Regions from separate parts of the Sideroxydans sp. CL21 genome, predicted to be linked through region 2. Evidence: riboswitches for the same ligand, from Rfam matches in the RefSeq annotation. Region 2 holds a riboswitch; each other region holds the start of a gene.
The links. A riboswitch is a leader RNA that binds a small molecule or an ion and turns the genes downstream of it on or off. The one in region 2 is predicted to bind cyclic di-GMP.

Region 1 (7,490 bases), 2.6 Mb from region 2:
AAGGATGCCAAACTGGTCTCGCCGGTCACGGCGACGGGCAATTTTTCCTATTTGTCGGAGCGTTCTTCGGGTGAGAACTACATTCTGTTGGGCGATGCTTTTGCCTTTATCGATCCCGTGTTTTCTTCCGGTGTGTTTCTGGCGATGAACAGTTCTTTCGTCGGTGCCGATGCGGTGGAGACCTGTCTTGACAAGCCACGGGAAGCTGCACATGCATTGAAGGAGTTCGACAAGGCGATGATGCACGGGCCGAAAGTGTTTTCATGGTTCATCTATCGCATCACCACGCCGGCGATGCGCGATCTGCTCATGTATCAGGGGGCCGAGAGCAGGATCAAAAAGGCGCTGATTTCGGTATTGATCGGAGATATTTATGGCACGAAACGCTACGGATTCTGGTTGTTCATGTTCAAGGTGATGTATTACGGACTGACCCTGTCCAACCTGAAGGCCAGCATCGCTGCCTGGCGCAAGCGCAAGCGCTCCATTCGTGTCGTCGAGATGGGTGTGACAGGCTAATGCAAAGTACTGGCAATCAATTCGGACTGGCCTATCTCGATGCCAGCGAGGTTGGCATCTATCTGGACAATCACAGCGGCCATGTATTGAGCGTGATCAGCTTCGGCCGCGCGATCGCCCTGCCGGAGACGGCAAGTGCGCCGCTGTGGATCGACATCCCGGTGCTGGGCGGAAAGGACAGCAGCTTCGAAGTCTGGTCCAGCGATGCGCCGGTGGCGGCATGCGAGTATCAGGGCATGCGCGGCAGCAGCGACGACAAAGTGCTGTTCGGCAGTGTGTCGCTGGAACAGCATGCCGGGGATACACTGGAAAAGCTGGCCGCGCAGGCGTACATGCAGATCTTCGGATTCATCGATCATTTCGGCTATCGCAATCTGTTGCGCGTCTGGCATTACTTCCCGCATATTAACGATGACGAGAACGGCCTGGAGCGCTATCGCGGTTTCAATGTCGGCAGGCATGCTTCATTCGTCGCCAACGGGCGCAGCATAGGCGAAGAGGATGTCCCCGCGGCCAGCGCGCTGGGCAGCAACAGCGGTTCGCTGGTGATCTATTTCATGGCATCCAGGTTGCCCGGCAAGGCGGTGGAGAATCCGCGCCAGGTCAGCGCCTATCACTATCCGCAGACGTTCGGCCCGAGCAGCCCGATCTTCGTGCGCGCCATGTCGGCGTCGCTGGGCGGGCAGTACTGCTTCTTCATCTCCGGCACCGCCAGCATCGTCGGCTATGAGACCTTGCACCAGGGCGATACGGAAAAACAGGTTGCCGAAACGCTGCTGAATATCCGCACCCTGTTGCAGCAGGCACCGCACTACGACCCCGCGCAGGGCCGCATGCTGCTCAAGGTCTACCTGCGCCATATCGAAGACTTGCCCATGGTGCGAGAGAAAGTGCAGGCCGAGTTCGGCACGGCATGCAGGGCCGTCTATCTTCATTCCAACATCTGCCGATCCGATCTGCTGGTGGAGATTGAGGGAGCCTACTTCAACGATGCGTCGTAGCGCACGGGTTTTGAGCACATGAAGAAACTGGCTCTGTCCACATCCGTTGTGTCGTCCCTGCTTTGCCTTTCCGTTGCCAGTGCGCAGACCGAACTCAAACCCCAGTGGGAAGCGGGCGCGGGTTTTGCCGCGATCGATTTCCCGATGTATCGGGGATCGAACGAACGCCGTTCCTACCTGCTTCCCATTCCGTATTTCGTCTATCGCGGCGATACCGTCCAAATCAACCGCGAACGGGTGCGGGGGCTGATTTTCAAGCGCGACAGGGTGGAGATGGATATCAGCGTGAACGGTTCCGTACCTGCCAAGGGCGCCATCGCGCGACAAGGAATGCCCGATCTGGACCCGACGCTGGAGGTTGGCCCCTCGCTCAATGTCCACCTTTATTATTCCGAAGACAGAAAGAGCAACTTCGATATGCGCATGCCTGTGCGCGGGGCTGTCGCTTCCGATTTCAAACATGTCCAGCCTGTGGGCTGGCTGTTCCAGCCGCAACTGGATGCTGACTTTCTCGATGTCGACCACAGCGGCTGGAACATCGGTCTGGTGGGCGGCCTGGTTTTTTCCGATCAGCGCTACAACCAGTATTTTTACAACGTCGCCCCGCAGTACGCGACTGCGGCGCGTCCGGCTTACGCGGTCGGCGGCGGGTATGCCGGCACGCAATGCATCTTCGCCTTTAACAAGCGCCGGCAGGACGGGCGCTGGATGGGCGGCTTCATGAAATGGGACAACCTGAACGGCGCGGTCTTTGCAGAAAGCCCGCTGGTCAAGACCAGGCAGTATTTCACTGTCGGTTTCGCGGTCACATGGACGCTCGACAAATCGGACAAGATGGTCGAAGTGCATAACGACTGATACGACGCCAGTCATGAAAACAACATGACCCTGTGCTACGCTTGGGGCAGAACAAAAAAAGATTCAGGGAAGCGACAAGGTGATGTGGGTCCGGCAACAATTGAAATCCCTGTACGAATACTTCGTGCTGTACGGGGGGCTGCTGTTCTTTGCGCTGCTCTGCCTGGCGTGGAGTCTGCCCGCCGGCATACTGCGCCATCTGATGCCGCGGCGCACGGGGGAACGTGTCGGGCAATACGCCATCATGGTCGCGTTCCGTATCTACTTGTCTGTGGTGCGTACCAGCGGTCTGGTGAAGTGCGACCTGACGGCGCTGGATAGCTTGCGCGGCGAGCCGCTCATCATCACCACCAATCATCCGGCACTGATCGACGTCGTGCTCATCGGTTCCCGCCTGCCGCGCATGGTGTGCGTGTTGAAGGCGAACCTGCTGGATAATCCGATGCTCGGGGGCGGCGCCCGCATGGCAGGCTATATTCGCAACGATTCCACCGGCAACCTGATACGCCGTGCGGCGATTGCCACGCGCGAAGGCAGCCAGCTGCTGATCTTTCCGGAAGGAACGCGCACCGTGACGGATCCGGTCAACCCGTTCAAGGGCGGGTTTGGTCTGGTCGCGAAAAAAGCAGGTGTGCCGATCCAGACCGCGTTCATCGAAGCCAGCAGCCCTTTTTTGGGAAAGCACTGGCCGTTATGGAAGAAGCCGGATTTCCCGCTGGTGTATCGTGTGCGTCTAGGCGAACGCTTCGAGGCGACGGGGGATGTAAAGAAATTCGTTAACGATCTGGAAGATTATTACCGCCGCGAAATGCGGGAACAAAAACTCGGAAAGCACGCATGAGCATCACCTCAACCTCGCATCTTGTCCTTATCCCCAGCTACAACACCGGGCCTGCGTTGTATCCCACGGTACGTTCGGCGCGGGAACAATGGTCGCCGGTCTGGGTGGTGGTCGACGGCAGCACGGACGGCAGCGAAGTCGAGTTGCTTCGCATGGCCGGGAGCGATCCCGGTTTGCGTGTGCTGGTGATGAAAGAGAATCACGGCAAAGGCGCGGCGGTGCTGCAAGGCTTGCGCGAGGCGACGCGCATGGGATACACGCATGTGCTGACCATGGATTCTGACGGGCAGCATCCTGCGGAGAAGATACCGGAATTCATGGCCGCATCCATGGCGGATGCCAATGCGCTGGTGCTGGGCGTGCCGGTTTTCGATGCCAGCGCTCCCGCATTGCGCGTGGGGGGGCGCAAGATATCCAACTGGTGGGCGAACCTGGAAACGCTGTGGCAGGGCATAGGCGATTCGTTGTACGGGTTTCGCGTCTACCCGGCCCATTTGCTGATGGGCGTGATGGAAGAGAGTTACTGGATGCGCCACTTCGATTTCGATCCCGAGGCCGCGGTGCGGCTGTGCTGGTGCGGTGCGCGACCGGTCAATATTCCGGCGCCCGTCAAATACCTGCGGGCGGACGAAGGCGGAGTGTCGCACTTCAATTACCTGCGCGACAATGTGCTACTGACCGGAATGCATATAAGGCTATTTGTGGGATTCATTATCCGCTTGCCCCTGTTGATCTGGCGCAAGTGGTCTTGAGGTATCAAGCTCACACTTGCGTCAAACCCGGATGCCGCTTGGGCTTGGCCGGACGACGGTGCGGGCAGGAGCCCTTTCGGGGCTTCCGGATCGATTGCCGAACCGGTAAATCGTTAAAGTCGGTTGCCAAATTGTCGATAAGCATAAGGATGCAGGGGAATTTTTCTTAAAAGTTTGATATAAAGCAGCCTGAATCAAGCAAAAGCAAACCTATTGAAAGATAGGGACGCAAAGTTACCGGTCTAAGGAACCGTCATGGTTCTACGACAGCGGGATTGCCGGTTGCCACGACAGGTCTTCAGTGGCATCCGTTACTTCCTCGTGAACACCGATATATTTGCCGTCCCCGCAAGCCGATAACGAATCCGTTAACGGGAGGGAAGAATGCAAATTCATATAAAAAACAGGGAAGTCGTGATACTCCTGGTCGTGTCCTTGATGGCATTCACGGCCAATCTGCCAGAGAGCGCGATCGGGCATCTGGTTGACCGGAACCTGTTGCTGGCCACATTGGCGGTGACAGTCTTTATCGCACTGTTCCGTTATCTGAAGTTGATGCTGTTCATCACGGTATCGGTATTGGCCATCGGCGCCAACCTGCCGGACCAGCTTGCCGCGCAACTGGGCATCAGCCGGCTCGCGATGATCGTGGCATCGGGCGTACTCGTCGTCATCGCCCTGCTTTACAAGTCGTACCATGCGCGTGCGCTCAACCGCAATGCGGATTATCGGGAAGATGTGGTCTGCTACCGGCATGACACCATTGATTCCAGAAATGATGTCATCACGGCCATTCTCAAGGGAGATGTAGCTGCGCTGCACCAACTGCTGCTTGCCGATGTTGAAATAAATTTCAGTCAGGATGGCCGCGTTCCGATCTATCTTGCGATAGAAAAGGGCTATGCCGATATCGTGCTTTTGCTGCTCTTTTATGGCGCCAAACCTCGGGTAAGGAACAAAGCCGGACAAACGCCTATCGAGTTTGCTTTACTGCACAATAAACCGCGTATTGCGAAGATCATTCATTACGCATCCAGGCAAAATCTTGCCGTGCAGAATCAGGCTGCGTTCCCGAATAAACAGAAGAAGACTGTCGTCCTGTTTGCCGACATTTGCGGAAGCACCGCCCTGTACGACAAGCTGGGAAATGAAACGGCCCTGAATGTGATCACGCGCACACTGAACATCCTGATACAGGAAGTCGCCACCCATAAAGGCACTCTGATCAAGACCATTGGCGACGAAATCATGTGCACATTTCCCAGTGTTGCCGTTGCGACCCAGGCCGCCTGTGCCATGCATTTTGCGATCGATGCGAGGCGCCCGGGCGGCGAACAACCGATTCATGTACGTATCGGCTTCCATTACGGGGAAGTCATCCACAAGGCAAACGATGTGTTCGGGGATACCGTGAACGTTGCCGCCCGTGTGGCGGCGATCACGAGGGCGCGCCAGATCCTGACGACTCAGACAGTCGTCGATGCCTTGCCCTCCGGGTTTGCGGACAAGGTACGCCCCGTAACCCGCGCCGCATTTCACGGCGTGCAGGATTCCCTGGCCGTGTTTCAGGTTCTTTGGGAGCCGGACAATACACTAATGGGCAGGATCGGCGACTCGATATTCCGCAAGCAATATGTGGCCGACAACGACTCGTTCGTCAATATCCAGGCGCTAGACCACCAGTCACTACAGGCCGACCGTCAAGCGCAATGACAGGTCGATCACTGTCGCTTCAATTGCGGCAGCGCTGCAGTGGTCAGGTATATACCCGAGAAGATCAGCACGATGCCGACGTAGTGATAGGTCTGCGGGATCTCGTTCAGGAAAACCGCCGAGAGAATGGTGCCGAAGACCGGCATCAGGTGGATGAACAGGCTGGCCTTGCTGGCGCCGACCTCGCCGACCGCCCGGTTGTAAAAGACGTAGCCGAGGAAGCCGGGGAACAATCCGGTATAGGCAATGCCTGCCAGCGAGCCGGCGTTGAGTTTGATCGTCCTGCCCTGGATCATTTCCCACGCATAGGCCGGCGCAAGGGCGAGCAGGCCGACAACAGTGAAGGCGGCGAGCATCAGCATCGGATGAACGCCGCTCGGGCGCCAATGCAGGCCGATGGTATAGAGCGCCCAGGTGAGTACCGCCACGAGCATCCACAGGTCACCGATATTCAGCGACAGTCCGGTCAGCGTGGCCAGATGGCCATGGGAGACGATGGTCACCACGCCGGACAGCGAGAGCAGGACGCCGAACCATTCGACACCATGCAGCTGCTTCTTCAGGAAGGCCCAGGACAACGCGATGGTGACGACCGGGATAAAGGAATTGAGCAGTACGGCGTTGGTCGCCGTCGTGTATTGCAGGGCGATGTAGGCCAGTGTGTTGTAACTGCCGACCCCGAGCAAGCCGAGAACGAGAATGGCTTTCCAGCCCCGCTTGAGCTGCGGCCATTGGCTACGCAGATGGGGCAACGCCAGCGGCAGGGTGAACGCCAGCGCAATGGTCCAGCGCCAGAAGGCCAGCGAAAGCGGCGGCACGTCGCCGCGGATGGCGCGGCCTATCACCATATTGCCGGACCAGAAGAGGGTGGTCAGTATGAGCAGCAGGTAGGGGTGTTTGAAGCGCGAGAACATGCGACCGTTTACGGTTGGAAAAATGCATTATGCATGAGGAATCGGTTTAAGCAATTGCAGGTGCAGACAAAACATTATTGGGAGCAGGACTGGAAACGCCGGGATAAATGATGATGTGTAGAAGCTCACACTTTATCTGAAACTGGCTGCCAGATTGTTGCAGTCTTTTTGCCGCCTAGCGTCCAAGTAATTGGAGATAGGAATGCCCGAATGCGGATGGTGGCAATTGGCAGAACCTTTTGCGACATTCCACGCTCCGCAAAAGCGGACGTCGATCTTTGCTAAATTTCATAGTTGGTTGGTGCTGGCCTCAATGACTGATCGAGTAAAGATTCAAATTGCCCAATCGGCACTGGTTTCCCAAACAGATACCCTTGGTAAAGCTTGCACCCATTTGCCAGTAGCAATTGCCGCTGAGCTACCGTTTCAACGCCTTCGGCAATGACCTCAAGATTCAGACTATGCGCCATGGCGATGATGGTGCGCACGATTGCCTGATCGCTATTATCCGACACTAGATCTCTAACGAATGACTGATCGATCTTAAGCTGATTAAGCGGCAAACGTTTGAGATATTGCAACGACGAGAATCCAGTGCCGAAGTCGTCCAAAGCGAAGTGGATGCCAATCGCTTTCAGGGCATTCATGGTTGTTACGGTATCTTGAATATTCTCAAGCAGGATACTTTCCGTCGGTTCCAGTTTGAGCAGATTCGGATTGATGGCATGACTTTCCACCGCATCTTGTACCAGTTCCACGAAGTTAGGTCTTTGAAATTGTTTGGCACTTACATTGATGGACAATGTCAGGTGTCGGGTGAGTTCGTCCTGTTGCCAAACCTTGAGCTGGGCACAGGCGGAATCGAGTACCCATTGTCCGATGGGCAATATCT
Region 2 (7,490 bases):
GGTTTTTTGTTCGGCGCCGCAAAGGTATCTTGACCACCATCCGCTCTGGTGAAATTTCCGCGACCGAGACGCCGACATAAAATAGCAGGGGAATCTTGGTGAGTCCGATCCAGCGCAGAGAGAAGGTCTCGCGCGTGGTTTCTTTAAATAGTCTATAGAGCCAATTCATGGGTGGAAGGGAGCGGGCTCGTATATGAAAAGGCCTGACTTTGGGACGAGATCAATCATGCGCTCACTCTAAACACTCCCTGAAGTGCGCGCAACCGTCACGACAACGGCAAGGCGAATGCCTAGCGGATATCCGGTTTTAGACGATTGACCCTGATGCGCAATTCCTGCTGGGTAGCCGGACGCGGTTACCCGCGCCCAGCCCCCTCAGAACCGTGCATGGGTCTTTCGATCCACACGGCTCAAGCCTCTGCAAAGGCATTTTTTCAATACCCGGTTTCACAACTATATTTTTCGGCATACTAATGACTCCTACGGCAATTGAGATGGTGTATTCGAAGATTGCTCGATGCGTCCGAACCGCCTTCGGATTTTTTCACAATGTAGCGAACATCCCACGGGATGCCCTTTGTGATTTCATCATGACAGGTAGGACATATGCCATCTTGCCTGAGCCAGACCCAGTAAAGCTTCCGCCGACCTCTTGTTGAGCGCAGCATTTTCTTGCCCCATCGGGATTCGAAATACGGCTCCCATTGTGGATCATGCGGATTGGCATCGGCTTTGATTTTGACATGCCGTTGTATTGGCGTGTCCGATTCTCGCAGCAAGATGAATTCTCTTCGCGTTCCATCTTCTATTTTTTCTGTTGCGGCAAATACCCAGTTTCGACTACCTCTGGATTTAAAGTATTTATCTTTAACCCATCGGGCTTCTTTATTTGGATGTCTTCTTACCGCCCATCGCCATAACATTGACCAGACATGACTATCAACCCAAGCAAAGGTTTTCTTGGCGACTACATGGCTATGGTAATTCGCCCATCCCCGTAAAACAGGATTGAGCAGCCTTATCAGATTGGCCTGTTTAGCCGACTTGTTGCCATTGATGATTTCTCGAATTTTATCAAGGTGCGCTTTGATGTTCGCTTTAGACGGCTTTATCAGCAACGTGCCGTTATATTTGCGAATGTTCCATCCGAGGAAATCAAACCCATCACTGATGTGCGTTATTTTGGTTTTTTCCGGCGACAGGACTAATCCACGTTCCGCTAGAAATTCAACCACTGCGGGCTTGACCTCATGCTCCAGCCACTCTTTCGAGTGGCCGGTAATAATAAAGTCGTCCGCGTAACGCACCATGTTCATTTTCAGTCCTCGCTGTCTCGCTCTCGGGAATTTTTCCGCTAGCATCGCTTCGAGGCCGTCAAGCGTCATGTTTGCCAGAACCGGACTGATGATGCCCCCTTGCGGGGTGCCGGCGTCTGTGGGGAAGAGTTCGTTTTGATAAACGTATCCCGCCTTGAGCCATTTCTTTAGAATCGCCTTGTCCATAGGAATGTTGGCGATCATCCAGTCATGACTGATGTTGTCGAAACAGCCTTTGATGTCGGCCTCCAGCACCCATTCCGCACTTACCTTTTGCGCGAGGGAGTTGAAGCATTTCCCTCCTGCATCGGCAGTTGAGCGCTCCGGCCTGAACCCATATGAGTGCAGGTCAGCGGTGGTTTCCGCAACGGGTTCCAACGCCAGCAGATATAGCGCTTGCATGGCGCGGCACCTCATTACGGGAATGCCAAGCGGCCTTGTTTTGCCATTCTTCTTCGGAATTAATACCCTCCGAAGCGGAAGCGGCGAATATCCCCGTCGCTTCATCGACGCGATCGCGTTGATCTTTGCCGCCGGTGTTTTCCATGTGATCTTGTCCACACCGGGGGTGTTCCTGCCTTTATTTTCAGTCACGCGTCTGACGGCTAATGCTTTGCCGCTGAACGAGTGGGTCAACATCCATTGCAAGGCTTTCACCTTGTTGTATCTGCCGACCTGTGTTGCCTTCACAATACGCGCTTGCAGCCGCCTTACCTGACGCTGGACGTCGATCCAACTGATGTCGTCCCACGTCATGCCGGAAGATGCACACGCCAATGTTGCAGCGTTCATTTGCTTTCCCCCCGTTTGGATGGTTCTGCCAACTCTCTTGTGAGGAGAGACCATAAGGAAGTCTGCCCGCTTTCGCGTGGGGTGATGTTTCAACCCCTATCCATCCCGTTACAGAACGGCATTCGCTTTTTCCTCGTTCCTGTGCCCGCATCACCATGGGCGGACTTTACAGTCCGCTGTCCCCGAAGGGAGCGATACGGGGTTTCCACGTTCCACGTACAGAAGTACGTCGGGTTAGGTGCCTGCTATCGACCGGGAGGTGTATGGGTCACGAAAGCGTACCGGCAAGACGCTGTTCCCACCTCCATTACCGTTTTGGTTCAAGCGTATTAGCCACTTCCGCTTGCTTTCAGTTACGATCTTTATCGCAGATTCAAATGTTTTCACCATACCGACTATCTAGCACTTCACCGACGCATGGCTGTCAGAAGGGTATGCCTCTCGCGATTGATACCCCGTGCCCTGCGGCACTTCGTTACAGTGTCAGGGCCGCTCTTTATTCAGACCCCTAGATTCATCCGGTGACACGGATGGTTTCTTCATTTGAAGCAGAAACAACTTCTGTACGCGACTTCGTGTCGCAATGCCGGCTTTGAAGTGCGGCACGTCCTTGGCGGGCACTTCGACAATGAGGCCCGTTTTTGGGTTGCGCCCATTGCGTGGCAGGCGATGCAGGATTCCGAAGGTCCCGAATCCCCGGATCTCAACTCTTTCCTTCTTCTCCAGAACGCAGGAAATCTGATCCAGAATCAGGCGGACGCTCATCTCAATATCCCGCTGGGTAAGTTCCGGATGTCTGGAAGCAAGCTGTTCAATCAGTTCTGATCTCGTCATGATGATGTGTATTTATAGTTGGAAGAGTGTCTGGAGAGAGTGAGGACGTTGATCTCATTCGGTTTCGAGCCATGCGCCATCCGTGCGGACAGTATTCTCTGCCCGTGCATTCATCACGATGATGCTGATGCGTCGGTTATGCGGGCTGAACGGATCGGCTGAATCGAACGGTGCAGAAGAAGACAAACCGACGACGCGGATGATCTTGTCGTCTGACATGCCCCCGCCGATCAGTGCACGCCGTGCAGCGTTGGCGCGATCCAGCGACAGCTCCCAGTTGCTGTAATTTCTTGCTGTGCCTTGATAAGGCGTTGCATCGGTGTGACCGGTAATGCCTATCCTGTTTGGTACGTCGTTTAATACGTTGCCGAATTTATGCAGGATATCAACCGTGTATGGCTGGAGGCTTGCGCTGCCCAGATCGAACATCGGGCGATTTTGTTTGTCGATAATCTGGATACGCAAACCGTCCGTGGTGATGTCGATCTGGAATTGATCCTTGAAGTTGCGCAGCTCCGGATTCGCATCAATCTCTTGCTCCAGGCGGAGCTTCAGTTCCTGCAGGTGCGCCATTTCTTTGTGCTGCGCTTCTCGTCGCCCATCGGTCAAATCGAATCGATGAGACTCCGGCACGTCGCCTTTTTTCAATTGCGCATTACCTTCAATGAGACCGTTGCTCCCATTGTTTATGATGTTACCAAGATCGGACATATCCTTCCCGCCGGCAAAGGAAACCATCAATGGTGTTTGAAAGTATTTTGCAATACCCCGCAGCCGGGCTTCCGAATTGTTTCCAATCATCCACAGCAGCAAAAAAAACGCCATCATGGCAGTTACGAAATCGGCGTAAGCGATTTTCCACGTGCCGCTGGAATGCGGCTTGCGGATGTGTTTTATCCTTTTAATAACCATCGTACGGATTTTTTTCTTGTCCGATTTGTTATTGCCAGATTTACTGATTTCAGGATTTACTACTGCCATATAACCCTCGTATTGGTTATACGCAAAGACCCGAACCAGCGGAACGCCAAAAGAAATTGAGAAAATGCTCAGATTGCCTGGCGGCCCCGCTGGCACTCGACGAGTAGTCGAATAGGAACATGTCCTTTAGCCCGGTAGCTTTGCGTCCCCGTCTTTCGGCGGGTTTGCCCTTGCAGGTGCCGATGTATAAATCGACGATTGCATTTGGATTCTATGGTTAAGCCGAGGATGCTGTCAAACTTGCTGACCTCATGGCCTACACGTCGACTTATCAAGTTGTGAAACTGCGAGCCACACATGCCCGGTTTGACATGGCCTCCCCGTGCGCCCTATAGTTGAGGAATACAGAACGATCGTTCTGTTGCAACAAGACCTCGGGCCAGGAAAGATCAAGTGAAGCACGAAGTAGTAAAAGGACGTGGCGCAACGTTGCAGATCGAAGGACGCTTCGAGAGTGTGGCACGCGAACGTGTCGATGATGGATGGGGCACAACGGATGAAGAGCTGCCTCCGTTCAGGACGACTGTGACGGTAGAGAAAACGAAGAGCGTGATCCAGCGCCACGATTCGCCGGACTTGCCGTTCGATTATTCGCTGAATGCCTATCGCGGTTGCGAACACGGCTGTATCTATTGCTATGCGCGGCCTTCGCATGGCTACCTGAACCTCTCACCGGGGCTGGATTTCGAGACCAAACTGTTTGCCAAGCCGGAGGCGGCAAAGCTGTTGCGCGCTGAACTGGCGAAGCCTTCCTACCGATGCTCACCCATTGCACTCGGTTCCAATACCGACCCCTATCAACCCATAGAACGCGAGTGGAAGATCACGCGGCAGATACTGGAGGTGCTGGCGGAATGCAGGCATCCGCTGTCCATCGTGACCAAGTCGGCATTGGTCGAGCGCGATATCGACCTGCTTGCGCAACTGGCGCGGGAAAAACTGGTGCAGGTATTCATCTCGGTCACCACGCTGGATGCTGAACTGGCACGCAAACTGGAGCCGCGCGCCGCATCTCCGCGGCGCAGGTTGCAAGCCGTACGAGCTTTGAACGATGCTGGCGTGCCCTGCGGGGTGATGGTTGCGCCGGTGATTCCTTTTCTCACCGATGCGGAACTGGAGAATGTACTGCAAGCTGCGCATGAGCACGGGGCGCGAACAACCGCTTACACCTTGCTGCGCCTGCCTTACGAGTTGAAAGACTTGTTCAAGGATTGGCTCGGCACGCACTATCCGCTGAAGGCGGAGCATGTGATGAGCCGCTTGCGGGAGATGCGCGGCGGGCGGGAGAACGATCCGGAATTCGGTTCGCGCTTTAGCGGTCAAGGCTTGTTCGCGCAGTTGTTGTCCGCGCGTTTTCGGCTTGCGTGCGAACGTCTGGGGTTCAATCGCGAAGAGAATACACTGGATACGACGCTCTTCATCAAACCGGACAAGTATGGGCAACAAAGTTTGTTTTAGTAGATGTTTTCCGAATTAACACGCCAACAAACAAGCGAGATGTTATCGCTGCTAGTTTGGCGGATTGATTGAGTCGGCCAGTGCGATAGCCGTTATCAAAGGCATTGTGCTTTCAACTATCCTGCAAAAAGCTTTAGCCAATCTGGAATATGCCGTTTTCATTTTTCATCCTGAATGGGCAATTCCCTTAATGTTTTCCCCGGTTTAAAGCGCGGGTGGTATTTGGCAGTTACCGTAATTTTTTCGCCGGTCTTCGGATTGCGACCACTTCGTGGTTTTCGATAATTCAAACCAAAGCTGCCGAAACCGCGAATCTCCACCCGGCTTCCATTCGAGATGGTCGATGCCAATTTTTCCAGGATGATTTTTACGCCAAGCTCGACATCTTTCGCTTGCAGGTTTGGTGTCAACTCAGCCAATTTGGAGATCAGGTCGCTGCGATTCATATACGTGTCTTTCATCCGGAGAAAAAGTGGGCATCCAGAAGGATGCCCAAGTAGGGAGGAGAAACATGAAAGCAGCAGTAAGCAGACCTGCATCACTTTCAGTTTAATAGAATGCAAGCAACGTGCCAGACTATGCGGCGATATTTATCAACGGGTTAGCATTACAGGGCGGAGAAAATACGCACCAGGATGCACTCAATGCACTGCGTTGGTGAGTTTTTAGTGCTGCTGATGATTGAAAATCGGGTTCTGATCTGCTGTCGGTCACTGCTCACGCAGGTGCTTCTTGTCCAAGTGCCGTTGCAAGCCATGCACCAGGTTCTGCGTAAGTTGCGCTTGCAGTTCTTCCCATGGCACCGGGATGCCGACTTCGATGGCCTGGGTGACGCGCAGTCCTTCGTAGCCGCAGGGGTTGATGTTGTCGAACGGCGACAGGTCCATATCGACGTTGAACGACAGGCCGTGATAACTGCAGCTTTTCTTGATCTTGAGTCCCAAGGCGGCAATCTTGGCGTCTCCGACATACACGCCGGGTGCTTCTTCGCGGCCTTGCGCTGCAACGCCATATTCCGCGAGCAGGTCGATCACGGCTTGTTCCATCAGGCGTACTAGTTCGCGCACGTTGATCTTCCAGCGGCGTAAATCCAGCAGCAGGTAGGCGACGATCTGCCCGGGGCCGTGGTAGGTGATCTGCCCCCCGCGATCAATCTTGACCACGGGGATGGCGGTCGGATTGAGCAGGTGTTCCGGTTTGCCAGCCTGGCCTTGCGTGTAGGTGGGCGGGTGCTGCACCAGCCATATTTCGTCCAGCGTATCGGCAGTGCGTTCGTCGGTGAAGCGCTGCATGGCACGCCAGGTCGGTTCGTAATCGACCATACCCAATGCTTTGATGTGCAGAGATGGATATTGCATAGCGTATTTCCCTCTTTCCTCTTCTCTAGCCCTCCCCGCGCTGCGGGAGATGGGATGAAAGATAAGGTAACGTTCAATTCCGCCAAGAGAGGCTGAATTGTTTACAGCACCATTTTAACCATGGGGTGCGAAGTCAGGTCGCGATACAAATTGTCGAGCTGTTCGCGCGAGGTGGCGCGGATGGTGCAGGTGAGGCTGAGGTATTTCGCGTTGCTGCTGCTGCGTGTCTCGATGCATGCACTGTCGAAATCCGGCGCATGCACCAGCACGACCTTTGCAATAGCCTGTGCGAAGCCCGGTTTAGCCTCGCCGAAGACTTTAATCGGGAAGTCGCAGGGATACTCGATCAGAGAATCTTCCGGTTTGATCATTTGCGCATCACGTCCTGTTTGAATGTTTGATACAGCTGATGCAACCTGGCGAACACCGGGCCGGGCTTCCCGTTGCCAACGGGCTTGCCATCGAGAGAGGTGATCGCAAGCACTTCCTTGGTGCTGGAAGTCAGCAGTAATTCATCGGCACCGGATAATTCCGTTTTCATCACTTTGCGCACTTCAAAGGGTATGAGGTTCGCCGCAGCGAGTTCAAGAATGACGTCGTAAGTGATGCCGGGCAGCATGAGATTGTCCTTAGGCGGGGTTAGCAGCGTGCCGTTCTTAACCGCGAAGATATTGCTTGCAGCGCCTTCTGTGAGGAAGGTGTCGTCCCGGATCAGAATGGCCTCGGCACACTCGGCTTCGACCGCGGCCTG
Region 3 (7,490 bases), 570 kb from region 2:
CGAATATCAGACGCGCCTCGCCCCGGGTGCAGGTGCGTTGCACGAGACCCCCAGCGGCGCGATCTTCGTCGCCGACATGCCCGCCCTGGAAATTTCCTCCACCGACATCCGCCGCCGCTGTGCGGAAGGAAAAAGTACCCGTTTTCTGGTGCCGGATGTCGTCACCAATTACATCAACACTCACGAACTTTACCGTCAATGCTAAACACTGAAGAAAAAACCCAAGCCGTCGTCTCCGCCCTGGAAGACGTCAAAGCGCTCGACATCACCGTCATCGACACCAGCAAGCTCAGCCCCCTGTTCGAGCGCATGGTTGTCGCCAGCGCGCAGTCCACGCGTCAAACCAAGGCGCTGGCGAGCAGCGTGGTGGTAAAGCTCAAAGCGCTGGGCGAGACGGTCAACAGCACCGAAGGTGAAGACAGCGGCGAATGGGTGCTGGTCGATCTGGGCGAAGTGGTCGTGCACATCATGCAGCCCGCGGTGCGCGCCTACTACAACCTCGAAGAACTGTGGAGCGTGCATCCCAAGCAGCGCGCGATTTCAGGTAAATGAAACTGCTGATCCTGGCGGTGGGCAATAAGATGCCCGCCTGGATCACCGAAGGCTTCAACGAATACACCAAGCGCATGCCGCGCGAAGCCATGATTTCACTGATCGAGATCAAGCCGGAAGCGCGCAACAGCGGCAAGACGGCGACGCAAATCATGGAAGCCGAGGCGCAGCGTATTCGCGCCGCCCTGCCCAATGGCGCCCTGTGCATCGCCCTCGACGAGCACGGTGCGACCCCCACCACCAAACAGCTCAGCCAGCAGATGCAGGACTGGATGCAGCGCGGCTGCGATGTCGCTTTTATCATCGGCGGCGCGGACGGGCTGCATGAATCCGTCAAACAAAAAGCGCAGCATTTGATGGCGCTGTCTGCCCTTACCCTGCCGCACGGCATGGTGCGCGTGTTGCTGGCCGAACAACTGTATCGGGCACACAGCCTGCTGCACAATCATCCTTACCATCGCGAATAGCCCGTATTTTGGGCTATCCTTGTTGCCATGAGTAAACACCAACGCATCTACCTCGCCTCTCAAAGCCCGCGCCGACGGGAATTGCTCAAGCAAATCGGCATCCATTACGACATGCTGTTGTTGCGCAGCGATCCGCGGCGCAAGGTCAGCGTCGACGAAACGCCGCACGAAGGCGAAATACCGCTGGATTACGTGCAGCGCGTATGCCGAGACAAGGCGCGTGCCGGCTGGGAAACGCTGATATTGCGCAATTTGCCGCTGCTTCCGGTGCTGGCAGCGGATACCACCGTCACGCTAGACGGGAAAATCATCGGCAAGCCGGATGATAACGAACATGCCGCGGAAATATTACGCATGCTCTCCGGGAAGCAGCATCAGGTGCTGACCGCGGTCGCGATGTCATTCGGGGAACGTATCGAGATGCGCCTGTCGACGACCACCATCGCGTTCGACACGCTGGGCGAAGAACGCATCCGCCGTTACCTGCTGACCGGAGAGGCTCACGACAAAGCGGGTGCCTATGGCATCCAGGGACATGCCGGCGCCTTCGTGAAGCGCATCGAGGGCAGCTACACCGGTGTGATGGGACTGCCGCTGTTTGAAACGGTAGAATTGCTGAAACTATTCGGATATCCCGCACCATGACAGAAGAGATATTGATCAATGTCACCCCGCAGGAAACGCGCGTCGCGGTGATGCAACAGGGCGTCGTGCAGGAACTGCACATCGAACGCGGCAGCCAGCGCGGCTTGGTGAGCAACGTCTATGTCGGCAAAGTAAAGCGGGTGTTGCCCGGCATGCAGTCGGCATTCATCGATATCGGCCTTGAGCGGTCTGCCTTCCTGCATGTCGCCGATATCTGGGAGAACCGCGCAAGCGGCGAGGCCGCCGCGAAGCCTATTGAAAAAGTATTGTTCGAGGGGCAAAGCCTGCTGGTACAAGTCATCAAGGACCCCATCGGTACGAAGGGCGCGCGACTCTCAACACAACTGAGCTTTGCAGGGCGCATGCTGGTTTATCTGCCTCAGGAAGCACATATCGGTGTTTCGCAGCGTATTGAAGACGAGGATGAACGCGAGGCCTTGCGTGCCAAGCTGCAGCAAGTGCTGCCAGCCGAGCACAAGGGCGGATACATCATTCGCACCATGGCAGAATCCGCATCCGACAACGAATTGCGGGCCGATGTTGCTTATCTGGACAAGCTGTGGGGCAATCTTCAATTGAAATCCCAGCGTATGGCTGCCCCCGAATTGTTATACAAAGAACTGGACATCAGCCTGCGCGTGTTGCGCGATTTCGTGGATGAAAAGTCGGCGCGCGTCCTCGTAGATTCCCGCGAGACGCATGAACGCATGCTGGCTTTTGCCACCGACTACATTGCCACCGCCGTGCCCAAGCTGGAACACTATCTCGGAGCCCGCCCGCTGTTCGACATGTACAGCGTGGAAGAAGAGATCGAGCGCGCGCTGTCACGCCGCGTGGACCTGAAATCGGGCGGTTACCTCATCATCGACCAGACCGAAGCCCTGACCACCGTAGACGTCAACACTGGCGGATTCGTCGGCGGGCGCAATTTCGACGACACGATCTTCAAGACCAATCTGGAAGCCGCGCAGGTCATTGCGCGCCAATTGCGGCTGCGCAATCTGGGTGGCATCATCATCTGCGACTTCATCGACATGGACACGACAGAGCACCGTGATGCGGTGCTGGATGAATTCAAAAAAATGCTGGCGCACGACCACACTCGCATCAGTGTGAGCGGCTTTTCCTCGCTGGGCCTGGTGGAGATGACGCGCAAACGCACCCGCGAAAGCCTGGCGCATGTACTGTGCGAGCCCTGCCCGACCTGCCAGGGGCGCGGCGAAGTAAAGACCGCGCAGACCGTGTGCTATGAGATCCTGCGTGAGATCGTGCGCGAAGCACGCCAGTTCAACGCCCGCGAATACCGTATCCTGGGTTCACAACAAGTCATTGACCTGTTCCTGGACGAGGAATCGCAAAGCCTCGCCATGCTTTCCGACTTCATCGGCAAGCCCGTCTCCCTGCAGGTGGAAACGCTCTACACGCAGGAACAATACGATGTCATCCTGATGTAAGCTTGTACGTAATGCCACAGTTTCGGTGACTGATGAAAAGTCGGCGCTATCTTCTTTCTTCAGGCACCGGCGCTTGAAACTCATACAGCCGATAACTTACATCTGCCTATTTCCACAAAGGCCGGCCGGCGCGGTCCTTGATCTGCATCTTCCATGAATCGCGCACGCTTTGCATCGCCTCGGGCGGGATCAAAACGAATCCAAGATCCTGGGCGATCAGGTTTCCCTTGCGGAATGTCCAGTCAAAATATTTCAATGCCTCCTCGGTTCCGGACGCTTCAGCAGGACTGCGGGAAATAATGATGTAGGTGGCGGTGGCCAGCGGCCAGCTTTCAGAACCGATCTGATCGGTCAGCGATTGGTTGAACCCGTTAGACGCACTCCATTCTGCATTCTTCGCCGCGGCCGCAAACGAGGCCTGATTCGGGCTGACATACTTGCCGTCACGATTGCGCATCTTCACGAAGGTCAGATGCCTCTGTTGCACTACAGACGGATCGAGATAGCCGATGGAATTCGGCGTATTGCCGATTTTTTTTGCCAGATTATCACCGCCGTCAACGCCTTCCCCCACCTTCCAGGCTACCGCTGTTGCTGCGCCCATGGTGGTTTTCCATTCACTGCTGACCTTGGACAAATAGTCGGTCAGGACAAAGGTGCTGCCCGAACTGTCCGAGCGATGCATCACGTCGATTGCTTCGTCAGGCAAAGCCAGTCCGGGATTGAGGGCGACGATCGCCTGATCATTCCAGCGTCTGATTTTGCCAAGATAAATATCTGCCAGAATGACACCATCCAGTTGCAGCTGCCCGTCGCCTATTTTTTTGATATTGACGACGGGAACAACACCCCCGATCAATGCAGGAAATTGCATCAACTTGCTTTTTTCCAGCTCTTCGAATATTAATGGTTTGTCACTCGCCCCAAAGTCGGCCTTCCCCGCCAAGATCGCTTCGATGCCTTTGCCGGAACCCTGCGCAAAATATGCCAGTGCCGATCCGGTTTCAGCCTTGTATTGTTTCCCCCATTCCTGGTAAACCTGCTTGGGAAAAGTTGCCCCTATCCCAAAAATGACGCCCGCCTGTGCCTGATTCAGCATCAACAACAACATAAAAATTGCGTTCAAGCCGCCCCAAGTCTTATTCCTCTTCATTTTTTCTCCTGATTTAAAGCACAAACAAATCTAAATTTCCAGCCGGTCAGACAGCTTCACAGGCAGCCATCGCCAAATATTTTGGCGAAGCTTGCTTGGGACCAACAAGAGACCCTGCCGGCAAAACCTGTTTCTGGCACCGCCCAGATAAGCGGCAAAACCGGGTTATTTCAGGGTGAGGAGAATGACAAGAGAGACGCAGAAGTCTTGCGCGGGAATTCGCGCGAATGTATCTGGTGATCCCGCTGTCATAGCGCCGAAGCCCCTTAGACCGGTAATTTTGCGTCCTGATCTTTTGACCAGTTTGCCGTTTTCAGATTTTGTATAAAGCTTATTGCCAAGCATGAAACTATTGTTACAAGTACATGACAAGGTTACTGAGGAAATATACCTGCGTCAAGAATGGCGAAAATACGCAAGCAGTGCCAATAGTGGCACTGGAATGCATAACAGAAATCCTGCCTGACGTGCCCTGCCCAACTGAAAAGGCCGGCTTGTCGCCGGCCTTTTTCCTAAGCCATCTCTGGCCTGGATAATTACTTCTTAACGCCGTTGACTGCGGCTTTCAAGGTAGCACCAGCCTTGAATGCGGGCTGCTTGGAAGCCTTGATCTTGATAGCAGCGCCAGTGGACGGGTTACGGCCATTGCGAGCTGCACGCTTGCGGACCTCGAATGTGCCGAAGCCTACCAACGCAACGTTGTCGCCCTTCTTCAGGGTAGCGGTGATGATTTCAATCAGGGCAGCGATGTTGCGGTCAGCATCAGCCTTGCTGCTGTCTGTCTTGGTTGCCAGTGCGTCGATGAGTTCTTTACGGTTCATGCGTTTTTGCTCCTTGGTTGCGGTTGAAGTACCGGGTACGGATTGTTGAGGATATTTCACTCGTTGGCAAGTGGTTGGATCCCAATTACCCTGCAAAATCTCCTGCCAGACCTTGATTCGCGGTTGCAAGCCTTGTTTGAATCAAGCCCACAAACCAACTCAAGTCAGTCTTATTCTACTACGTTGGCCATTTGTTGCTGGTCTTCACATTGAGTTGAGGCCGTGTCGTTGCGCTTCTCGGCCAATTGGGCGATAGCGCTGAATCTGTCCACGAGGCCGTTTTTTGCAAAATGGTCGATGATGAACAGTGGAATCAGGGTGTCCGGCTCCCACACCCCCTGGAACCTGAGCGTACTTCCATGCTGGTTCGGCTGGATGCTCCAGCTTCCCTGAAATTCTTTCGAATCGCCTGACAACTGCATAAAGGAAATACCCTCATAAGGCTTTTCTGTGTACTCCATGATCGAATGAAGCCGGACATGGAAAAACAGGACATGTTCGTCGGCTGTGCGTTCAACCCTTACCGTGTTTGCGGTTTCGCGATAGGCAAGCGATTCAACCACACCCGGCAAACTCTTTGCCGCTTCATAATCAGTCAAGTAACGGTAAGCGGCACATTTAGTCAACGGGGTATCGAAATTGGCGATGAAGGTATACAAGCTGCCGGCCCTTTTTACATCCACTTGCAAACCCGGATATTGGGTATCCGGCCAGGCTATAGTGCTGGTCATCAATAGCCACCCGAACAAGATTCGCTTCATCATGGATACCCTTATAAGGAATCTTTGTGACGCGAACATGACACGGCAACTTAAGTGTCAGGCCAGCAAGTTCTCCGGCTCCACCTTGCTACCCGTGATCGCCACGACTTTGTGGCGGGATTGCCCGCCTTGTTTGAGCTCGACCTGTCGTAGTGAAACGCCGAAGGATTCGGCGATGAATTTCAGGAGTGCTTCGTTGGCACGGCCTTCGACCGGCGGAGCGGCGAGGCGGATCTTGAGGGCCACACCATGCAAACCAGCCACTTCGGTGCGTTTTGCACCGGGCTGGATGTGCAAGGTCAGGGTGAGCACTTCGCCGTTGCGGCGATACCATGCACTCACAGCAATCTCATCACGGCCTGTTCCAATCCGCCTATCGGCACGATGAGGATAAGCTGGCAGACAAGGAGCAGCACCAGCACCGAGAGATCAACATTGCCTACCGGCGGGATGCGGCGGCGCAAAGGTTGCACGAAGGGACGGTTGACCGCGCCCAGCATCGGCGCAAGCGGTGTATGCGGATTGACCCAGGACAGGATCGCTTCTGTGATCAACGTGGCCATGAGCAGGTAAAAACTGATCTTCAGCAACTTGACCGCCGTCCATAGCAACAGTCCGGGCAAGTGGAATGTTTCGAAAGCGTAACCCTGCAGCCATAACAAGGCACAGAGATAGAAAAATTCGACCAGGAACGCCAACAGCAAAGAGGCAGTATCCAGGCCAAGAATCCTTGGAATGTAGCGGCGCGCGCGCAATACGACAAAGTCAGTCAGCGCCATCAGGAACTCGCCTATGGGATTGCGCATCGGTGCCTGCAGCCATACCGCATGGAAACGGAACAGCAGGATGGCCGCGAAGGGCTGCACCAGTGCGTCGAGCAAAAACGACAGCGTCTCACCCAGCATCAGGCATCCTTCCCAAGTTCGTCGCCCATTTCCCTGGAACGCGCTGCTGCCGCATGGATGGCGGCGACGATGTCCATCTTCACCTGGTTTTTCTCCATGCTGAGCAATGCACGTTCGGTCGTGCCTTTCTTGGAAGTCACGCGCTCGCGCAGGGTAGCGACATCTTCCTGGCTGCTGTCCGCCAGTTTGCTGGCTCCGAGGAATGTATCCAGCACCAACTGTCGCGCCTGCGTTTCGTCCAGCCCCAACTCATAGGCTGCCTGTTGCATCGCCTCGATGAAATAGAACACATACGCCGGTCCGCTGCCGGAAATAGCCGTCACTGCATCCAGCATCTCCTCGTCCTCTATCCACAAAGTACTGCCTACTGCGGAAAGAATTGACTCTGCGCGCTGGCATTGCTCCGGTTTCACCGCCGGCATCGCATACAGGGCGGTGACGCCACAGCGAATGAGCGCAGGCGTATTGGGCATGCAGCGCACGATGTTCTGTGTTCCCATCCAGCGTGCCAAGTCCTGTGTGCGGATACCCGCAGCGATGGAAATGACGAGTTGCCCATCAATGATCGGGGCAAGCTGCACAGCGACTTCCTGCATCTGTTGCGGCTTGACTGCCAGGATCACCGCCTCTCCGTGCGCCACGGCAGTTGCCATCTCCATCGTTGCCCTGACCCCGAATTCGTTGTGCAGCTCCGCACATTTCTCTTTGCCCACTTCAACGACGTGCATCTTG

Region 1: it holds a riboswitch for cyclic di-GMP, as region 2 does, so the genes downstream of both, QOY30_RS01505 (adenylate/guanylate cyclase domain-containing protein) here and motB (flagellar motor protein MotB) in region 2, are expected to answer to the same signal.
Region 3: it holds a riboswitch for cyclic di-GMP, as region 2 does, so the genes downstream of both, pstS (phosphate ABC transporter substrate-binding protein PstS) here and motB (flagellar motor protein MotB) in region 2, are expected to answer to the same signal.

Annotation. Positions count from the first base shown of each region.
Region 1 covers NZ_LR699166.1:302,830-310,319, forward strand. Annotated here, with positions in the region: gene QOY30_RS01480 (NAD(P)/FAD-dependent oxidoreductase) at 1-519, shown strand, start outside; gene QOY30_RS01485 (chorismate transformation FkbO/Hyg5 family protein) at 519-1,520, shown strand; gene QOY30_RS01490 (MipA/OmpV family protein) at 1,539-2,378, shown strand; gene QOY30_RS01495 (lysophospholipid acyltransferase family protein) at 2,461-3,219, shown strand; gene QOY30_RS01500 (glycosyltransferase family 2 protein) at 3,216-3,971, shown strand; cyclic di-GMP riboswitch class I at 4,165-4,254, shown strand; gene QOY30_RS01505 (adenylate/guanylate cyclase domain-containing protein) at 4,356-5,684, shown strand; gene QOY30_RS01510 (DMT family transporter) at 5,693-6,598, opposite strand; gene QOY30_RS01515 (EAL domain-containing protein) at 6,880-7,490, opposite strand, start outside.
Region 2 covers NZ_LR699166.1:2,877,234-2,884,723, reverse strand. Annotated here, with positions in the region: gene QOY30_RS13670 (DUF4442 domain-containing protein) at 1-169, opposite strand, end outside; gene ltrA (group II intron reverse transcriptase/maturase) at 471-2,108, opposite strand; gene QOY30_RS13660 (integration host factor subunit beta) at 2,592-2,942, opposite strand; gene motB (flagellar motor protein MotB) at 2,997-3,923, opposite strand; cyclic di-GMP riboswitch class I at 4,000-4,102, opposite strand; gene QOY30_RS13650 (PA0069 family radical SAM protein) at 4,317-5,381, shown strand; gene QOY30_RS13645 (integration host factor subunit beta) at 5,540-5,827, opposite strand; gene lipB (lipoyl(octanoyl) transferase LipB) at 6,092-6,739, opposite strand; gene QOY30_RS13635 (HP0495 family protein) at 6,841-7,110, opposite strand; gene QOY30_RS13630 (D-amino acid aminotransferase) at 7,107-7,490, opposite strand, start outside.
Region 3 covers NZ_LR699166.1:3,442,626-3,450,115, forward strand. Annotated here, with positions in the region: gene nadD (nicotinate-nucleotide adenylyltransferase) at 1-205, shown strand, start outside; gene rsfS (ribosome silencing factor) at 199-552, shown strand; gene rlmH (23S rRNA (pseudouridine(1915)-N(3))-methyltransferase RlmH) at 549-1,019, shown strand; gene QOY30_RS16450 (Maf family protein) at 1,047-1,664, shown strand; gene rng (ribonuclease G) at 1,661-3,118, shown strand; gene pstS (phosphate ABC transporter substrate-binding protein PstS) at 3,225-4,271, opposite strand; cyclic di-GMP riboswitch class I at 4,504-4,590, opposite strand; gene QOY30_RS16465 (HU family DNA-binding protein) at 4,808-5,092, opposite strand; gene QOY30_RS16470 (SRPBCC family protein) at 5,263-5,856, opposite strand; gene QOY30_RS16475 (DUF167 domain-containing protein) at 5,911-6,195, opposite strand; gene QOY30_RS16480 (YggT family protein) at 6,192-6,758, opposite strand; gene proC (pyrroline-5-carboxylate reductase) at 6,758-7,490, opposite strand, start outside.